DNA from 3 places in the Kitasatospora sp. NPDC023120 genome. Region 3 is predicted to be linked to each of the others. Evidence: riboswitches for the same ligand, from Rfam matches in the RefSeq annotation. Region 3 holds a riboswitch; each other region holds the start of a gene.

Region 1 (2,253 bases), on a different contig from region 3:
ACCTGGCCGGGCAGGATCAGGTTCGGGTCGCCGCCGACGGTGCCGTGGTTCTGCTCGTACAGCGCGTGCCAGCCGCCGGACACGCCCTGGGCGGCGGCGATGGTCGACAGGGTGTCACCGGCGCGGACGGTGTAGTCGTGGCCGGACGCCTGAGCGGCCTGCGGCGCGTACTGCTGCTGCGCCTGCGGGGCGTAGTGCTGCTGGGCGGCGGCGTGGCCGGCGTACTGCTGGTAGACGCCCTGGTGGCTGGTCCAGTACCAGGCGCCGTTGTTCTGGTACCAGTACACCTTCGCGTCCGCGTCCCAGCCGGCCTTGCCGGAGAAGCCCGGGGTCTGCGGCTGCGCCTGCTGCTGCGGGGCGGCCTGCTGCACCGGCTTCGGCGCGGGCTTCTGCGCGGTCGGCTGCTGCACCGGCTTGGGGGCCGGCTTCTGCGCCTGCTGCTTGGGGGCGGACTGCGGCTTGGAGTCCGAGGTGTCGACGGACGCCGGGGCGCCGCCCTTGGTCAGACCGGCCTTGACGGAGCAGACGGGCCAGGCGCCCGGGCCCTGCGAGGCGAGCACCTTCTCGGCGACCGAGATCTGCTGCGCCTTGCTGGCCTGGTTGGCCTGCGGCGCGTAGGAGGTGCCGCCGTACGCCTTCCACGTGCTGGAGGTGAACTGCAGGCCACCGTAGTAGCCGTTGCCGGTGTTGATGCTCCAGTTGCCGCCGCTCTCGCACTGGGCGACGGCGTCCCAGGTGGAGACCGGGGCGGCGGAGGCGCCGGTGGCGGTGAGGAGCGGCATCGCGAGTCCGACGCCGGCCACACCGGCGACGGCGATGGCCTTCTCGGCCTGGGTGCGACGACGGTGGCGGCCAGTTCCAACGAACAGCATGAAGAGGTCCCTCTCCGCACGCCTGCGAGGTGAGCTGTCGGGTTCGGACCGGGAGGTGGCCCGGCCGCCGTACGCGGAAACGATTCCGCTCGGGCGGCTTCACCCCAAGCCGTGGGGACGGCAACAAACCTGGTTCCCCCGCCCCTGCCCAGGGTTCTGGTCGGTTTCCCGTGACGCGGCGGGCAGGATTCGGCGTTCCGCACACGGGGTCCGCAGCTGCGAACTCCAGGGAGAGTAGACAGATCCTCAGACCAATCACAAGCTCATATCACCGATATCACACAGAAATTACGGCGTGTGTCCGATCGCCTACCAACGGCGCCGCTATGTCCGGATTGATGGATGTTCACACCGTCATAGGAGGCTGCCGGGCGACGTTTCGTCAGCGCGCCATCCGGCCCGCCGTCAGCTCGTGTCAGTTCGTCAGGGGCGCGGAAGGGGAGTGCGGAGGCGTATGCGGGGAGCGGCTCTCCGGACTGAATTCAACCGGGAGTTCCCGCAGGCCACGCATGATCAGACCACCTCGCCAGCGAAGATTCTCCGGGCTTTCCGCGAGCCGCAGATCGGGCAGTCGGGAAAGCAGTGTGGCCAGCGCGGCACGCCCTTCCAGGCGGGCCAGCGGAGCACCGATGCAGTAGTGGATGCCGTGGCCGAAACCCAGGTGCGGATTGTCCGTCCGGGCCAGGTCCAGGGTGTTCTCGTCCGCGAACCGGTCCGGATCGCGGTCCGCGGCGGCCAGCACCACCAGCACCGGATCGCCGACCGGGATCTCCACCCCGCCGATGGTCAGCGGCTGCGTCGCGAACCGCCAGGTCGCCAGCTCCACCGGCCCGTCGTAGCGCAGGAGTTCCTCGATCCCCGTCTCCAGCAGCGCGCTCTCCCCGCGCGCCACCGACTCCTGCAGCAGCCGGCGCTGCTCCGGATTGCGCAGCAGCGCGTACGTCCCGTTGCCGATCAGGTTCACGGTCGTCTCGAAGCCGGCGAAGAGGAGGATGAAGGCCATCGCCGCGGCCTCGTTCTCGGTCAGGTGCTCACCGTGGTCGCTCGCCCGGATCAGGCCCGAGATCAGGTCGTCCCCGAGATCCGCGCGCTTGCGGTGGATCAGCTCCAGCAGGTACGCCCGCATCCGCTTCACCGCCCGCCCCACACCGCCGCGTTGGCCGCCTCCGTGCCGGATCATCATCCCGGCCCAGTCGCGGAAGTCGTCCTGGTCCTCGGCCGGCACGCCCAGCATGTCGCAGATCGCGTAGATGGGGAGCGGGAACGCGAACTCGTGGATCAGGTCCGCCGAACCGCGCTGCGCGAAGCCGTCGATCAGCCGGTCGGTGAGCTGCTGCACCCGCGGCTCGAACTCCGCCACCCGGCGCGGGGTGAACGCCTT
Region 2 (2,253 bases), on a different contig from region 3:
GTCGTCGAAGGCGATCCGCCCGCCGGGGACGGTCAGGTACTGGGTGTCCGGGGTGCTGGTGGCGTTCATGGTGGGCCTCCTCGGTCCGCTGCCGCGGGCCATCTCCGTGCTGCTGATAGCCATAAAGCTAAGGCTAATAGCCTTAGCCGTCAAGCGTTCGCCCGAAGAGAGGGGGGCGGAGGGGCCTCAGACTCCCTCGACCTTGAACGGGTCGTGCTCGCTGAGCAGCTTCTCCAGTCGCGCCTGGTCGACCCGGCTGACGATCTCGTTCGACTCCTGCCGGTCCCGGATCACCTTCGCCAGGGTGAACGCGGAGGTGACGGTGTAGAGGAGGCCGACCCCGAGGAACGCCCGGACCCATCCCCCGACCGGCAGGTAGGCGATCCCGGCGGCGAGGGAGACGCCCGACAGGGCGAAGGAGAGGATGGCCTGGATGTAGTAGGCGGACGTGGTGCGGTTCTGCATCGGTGCGGTCATGGCGTCAGGATGCGATGCCCGGTCGGGACGCACATGAGTAGGAGTACTCAGATGGGGTGCTCGGATCGGGGTGCGAGCCGGTACTCGGATCGGGCGCCCGGATGAGGGGTCGTTCGTTGACGTCCGATCACCCGCTCCACAGCGGCCCCGGACGGATGGCTTGGAATCAGAGCGTCCTGGGATTAACGTTTGATAACGCAGCGCGGTCGTCAACGCCGTACCCAGACGGCACCGTGCGCCGTCGCCTAATCCCACCGACCGGCCTCCGGGCAGGTCAGGGAGCCGGGGAACCACGTTCCTTGGGGTGAATCGGCGGGGCTCCGGCCCGGCCGTAGGAGACCTTCCTGCTCCGAACCCGTCAGCTAACCCGGTAGGCGCGAAGGAAGGAAAGGAGCGCGCCTCCGTGGCGTCGACGCACACTCCGGCACACCCGGCCGGCCCCGCGGCCGGTACCCAGCTGCTCGACCACCCCGGTGCGGACGGCCCCGAAGCCCTGGGACCCGATGTCCTCGGCCCCGAGGCCGAGACCAACCGCCACCGGATGCCGCGTCAGACGCGCGGAGCCTCCCCGCTGCTCGGCGTCACCGCCGTCGCCGCCACCCTGGGTGCCACCGGCTTCACCTCGGCCACCCCGGCCGCCGCGCCCGCCATCGAGGCCCCGGACGAGACCCCGGTCGCCCTCTCCGCCGACCCCGGCCTCGCGCTCGCCGCCCGCATCCAGCAGCAGGCCGACAGCCAGCGCACCGCCGCCGAGGAGAGCGCCCGCGTGCAGGCCGCGCAGGAGGCCGAAGCCAAGGCCGCCGCCAAGGAGGCGGAGGCCAAGCGTGCCACCGCGGAGGCCGAGGCCAAGCGCGCCACCGCCCTCACCCTCCCGGTGACGGACTACCGGCTCTCCGCCCACTACGGCCAGAGCGCCCGCTATTGGGCCAACCTGCACACCGGCCTGGACTTCGCCGCCGACACCGGCACCCCGGTGCTGGCGCTCGGCCAGGGCACCATCACCTCGGCCGGCTGGTCCGGCTCGTACGGCTACCGGATCGTCGAGACCCTGCCCGACGGCACCGAGATCTGGTACTGCCACCTCTCCTCGATCATCAAGGGCTCCGGCAAGGTGACCGCCGGCCAGCAGATCGGCAAGGTGGGCGCGACCGGCAACGTCACCGGCCCGCACCTGCACCTGGAAGTCCGCCCCGGCGGCGGCGCCCCGGTCGACCCGGAGCCCTGGCTCCAGCAGCGCGGCCTCAACCCGTAACGCCCTGCCCGTAACGGCCTGCCCGTAACGCCCTGCCCGTAACGGCCTGCCCGTGGCGGGCACCCCGAACGAACACCCGAAAGCCCCCGGCCGCACGTGGCCGGGGGCTTTTCGCGGTGCGGCGTCTCAGTCCTCCGCGGGCAGCTGCGCCAGGTACGCGTCGATCTCCTCCTGGCCCGGCTCCGGTGCCAGCTCCGGGAACTCCTCCACCAGCAGCCGCGGCAGCCCCGGGACCGTCCACGTCCCGAACAGGTCGAGTGCCGCGTCGGCCGCCGCCTTCTCGAACTGCCCGAAGTCCCCCGCCAGTTCGTCCGGCATCGGGCGCCCGAGCGCGGTCAGCTCGGCCAGGTTGCGGTAGCTGCGCCGCATCAGGCCCTGCTCCAGCAGCCGGCGCGCGCCGTCCGTGGCCATGCCGACCGACAGCACCCGGCCGGGCCCCCAGCCCTGCTCGTCCGGCTCGTCCAGCCAGCCGGCGGGCACCAGCGCCTCGTACGCGGCCAGCCGCTCCTCCTCCGCGAGCTCGC
Region 3 (2,253 bases):
GATCGGGCCGGAGGCCGACTCCGAGCTGCTCGCCGCGGCCGCCGAGGAGACCGGCTGCCCGTCGGCGGCGCCGCTGGGCGCGTACCCGACCGTCGGCCAGCTGATCGCCTCCACCTACCTCGCCGCGCTGCCCGCGCCGTCCCCGGAGGACCTGGCACGGGCCGAGGCGGAGGCTGCGGCCGCCGCCGAGGTCGAGGGTGGCGTGGAGGGCGCCCGGGGCGCCCACGCGGCCTCCGAGGGGCCCGCCGGGCAGTAGTCGGAAACCAAGCTGGACACCGCGCCCGTCGGCGCGCACACAGGGCCCGGAACGGCTTTCGTTCCGGGCCCTTCGCTTTGCCCGCCCGCGCCGCACGGGCATGCACCGTAGGAACCGGCACCGTACGGGCTTGCGCCGTACGAGAGTTAAGCGGGCAATGAAACGTAATGTCCGTTCTGACGCATTTTGCCAGGAAATGGCGAGCGCACTTCCCGGCGCTCGAATTACCCCCACTCCCCCGCTTCGACGGCTGCGCCGCTTTACGCTTCGACACACCGTCACAGCGCTCCTGAGGCAATGACAGTTGTGGGCATCCGCAACAGAATTGCCGAAAAACGATCATTTACGATCATGATTGCCAGCCAGTTTGGCAGTTCTCACTAAACCGTGATGAGCGTCACAGCTGTTTGCAGTTTGAACTTAAGTCTGCTTAACGTGCTCCCCGTTCGTGACCACACGGACCCAGTTCATCCGCAACGCCGAGTCCTGCCGTCGGATGTCCTGGCAGCGCGAAAACGCACCACGGCAGGAGCGGGGGACCCACAGGTAAGTCGCCCCGGACCGCTCTCCGGAACGGTCCAGGGCTAGGGGTGAAGCCGCGCCAACGCGCGGCCGGGCAACTCCAGCCCGAATCCGACAGCTCACCTCGCAGGCGTGGGAGAGGACCGCGTCTTCATGCTGCCCACCAACGGCTCTCGCCTGTCCAGCCGCACCCGTCGCGTGATCGCCGCCATCGGCGTCGCGGGCGTCGGCCTCACCGTTCCGTGCCTCGTCACCGGCACCGCCTCCGCCGCCTCCGTCGCGACCTGGGACAAGGTCGCCCAGTGCGAGAGCAGCGGCAACTGGAGCATCAACACCGGCAACGGCTTCTACGGCGGCCTCCAGTTCACCCAGAGCACCTGGTCCGCCTTCGGCGGCACCGCCTACGCCTCGCGCGCCGACCTGGCCACCAAGGACCAGCAGATCGCCGTCGCCGAGAAGGTGCTCGCCTCGCAGGGCCCCGGCGCCTGGCCGGTGTGCTCGGTCCAGGCCGGCCTGACCAAGGGCGGCGCCCCGGCGGCCGTCGACACCTCGGCCGCCGCCAAGCCGGCCGCGCCCGCCGCCCCGGCCGCCAAGCCCGCCGCGCCGGCCCAGGCCCCGGCCCCGGCTGCGAAGCCGGCCAAGCCCGCCGCGCCCGCCCAGGACGCCGCGCAGGACGCCACCGGCTCTTGGGCCCAGAAGAGCCACCAGTGGGCCCAGGGCGACGACTACACCGTCGTCGAGGGCGACTGGCTGTCCTCGATCGCCGACAAGCACAACGTCCAGGGCGGCTGGCAGCGGCTGTACGAGCTCAACCGCAGCACCCTGACCGAGGGTCCGGACAGCATCTACCCGGGCCAGCACCTGTCCTTCGGCGACAGCGGCCAGGCCCAGCAGTCGGGCTCCGCGGACAAGTCCGGCTCGGACTTCACCTGGTTCAACCGCTCGCAGAAGTCCGGTCAGTCCGCGAACGGTGGTTCCGTGAACGCCCAGCCGGTCGCCCAGACCCCCGCCGCCAAGCCGGCCGCCCCGGCGCAGGCCCAGGCCCCCGCCCAGGCCGCCACCGGCAGCATGGCCGCCGCGGTCGCCTTCGCCGAGTCCAAGGTCGGCCAGGCGTACGTCTACGGCGGCACCGGCAACGGCGGCTGGGACTGCTCCGGCCTGACCCAGGCCGCGCTGCGCGCCGCGGGCATCTCCGTCCCGCGCGTCGCCGCCGACCAGGCCGCCGCCAGCACCCACGTCTCGCTGGACAGCCTGCAGCCGGGCGACCTGCTGTTCTGGTCCAACAACGGCAAGGACTCGGGCGTCTACCACGTCGCGATCTACGTCGGCGGCGGCAAGTACGTCGAGGCCGCCAACCCGAGCTCGGGCGTGCGCGAGCAGACCATCGCCAACTGGGCCCCGGACTTCGCCGGCCGCGTCTGAGGACGGCGGGCAGCCCAAGCCCTCAGCACCGAGCCGCCCCCGGGGAGAGTCTG

What was found. Region 3 has a riboswitch for cyclic di-AMP ahead of ACZ3TI_RS02720 (transglycosylase family protein). Riboswitches for the same ligand answer to the same signal wherever they lie in the genome.
Region 1: another riboswitch for cyclic di-AMP. It lies ahead of ACZ3TI_RS33485 (LysM peptidoglycan-binding domain-containing protein); the one in region 3 lies ahead of ACZ3TI_RS02720 (transglycosylase family protein).
Region 2: another riboswitch for cyclic di-AMP. It lies ahead of ACZ3TI_RS26130 (M23 family metallopeptidase); the one in region 3 lies ahead of ACZ3TI_RS02720 (transglycosylase family protein).

What each region holds. Positions count from the first base shown of each region.
Region 1 covers NZ_JBVHHY010000029.1:110,503-112,755, reverse strand. The annotation lists gene ACZ3TI_RS33485 (LysM peptidoglycan-binding domain-containing protein) at 1-872, opposite strand, end outside; cyclic di-AMP (ydaO/yuaA leader) riboswitch at 878-1,044, opposite strand; gene ACZ3TI_RS33480 (cytochrome P450 family protein) at 1,288-2,253, opposite strand, start outside.
Region 2 covers NZ_JBVHHY010000018.1:173,218-175,470, forward strand. The annotation lists gene ACZ3TI_RS26120 (alpha/beta fold hydrolase) at 1-69, opposite strand, end outside; gene ACZ3TI_RS26125 (YiaA/YiaB family inner membrane protein) at 187-477, opposite strand; cyclic di-AMP (ydaO/yuaA leader) riboswitch at 710-868, shown strand; gene ACZ3TI_RS26130 (M23 family metallopeptidase) at 881-1,729, shown strand; gene ACZ3TI_RS26135 (hypothetical protein) at 1,856-2,253, opposite strand, start outside.
Region 3 covers NZ_JBVHHY010000002.1:15,870-18,122, forward strand. The annotation lists gene ACZ3TI_RS02715 (sirohydrochlorin chelatase family protein) at 1-256, shown strand, start outside; cyclic di-AMP (ydaO/yuaA leader) riboswitch at 755-924, shown strand; gene ACZ3TI_RS02720 (transglycosylase family protein) at 932-2,200, shown strand.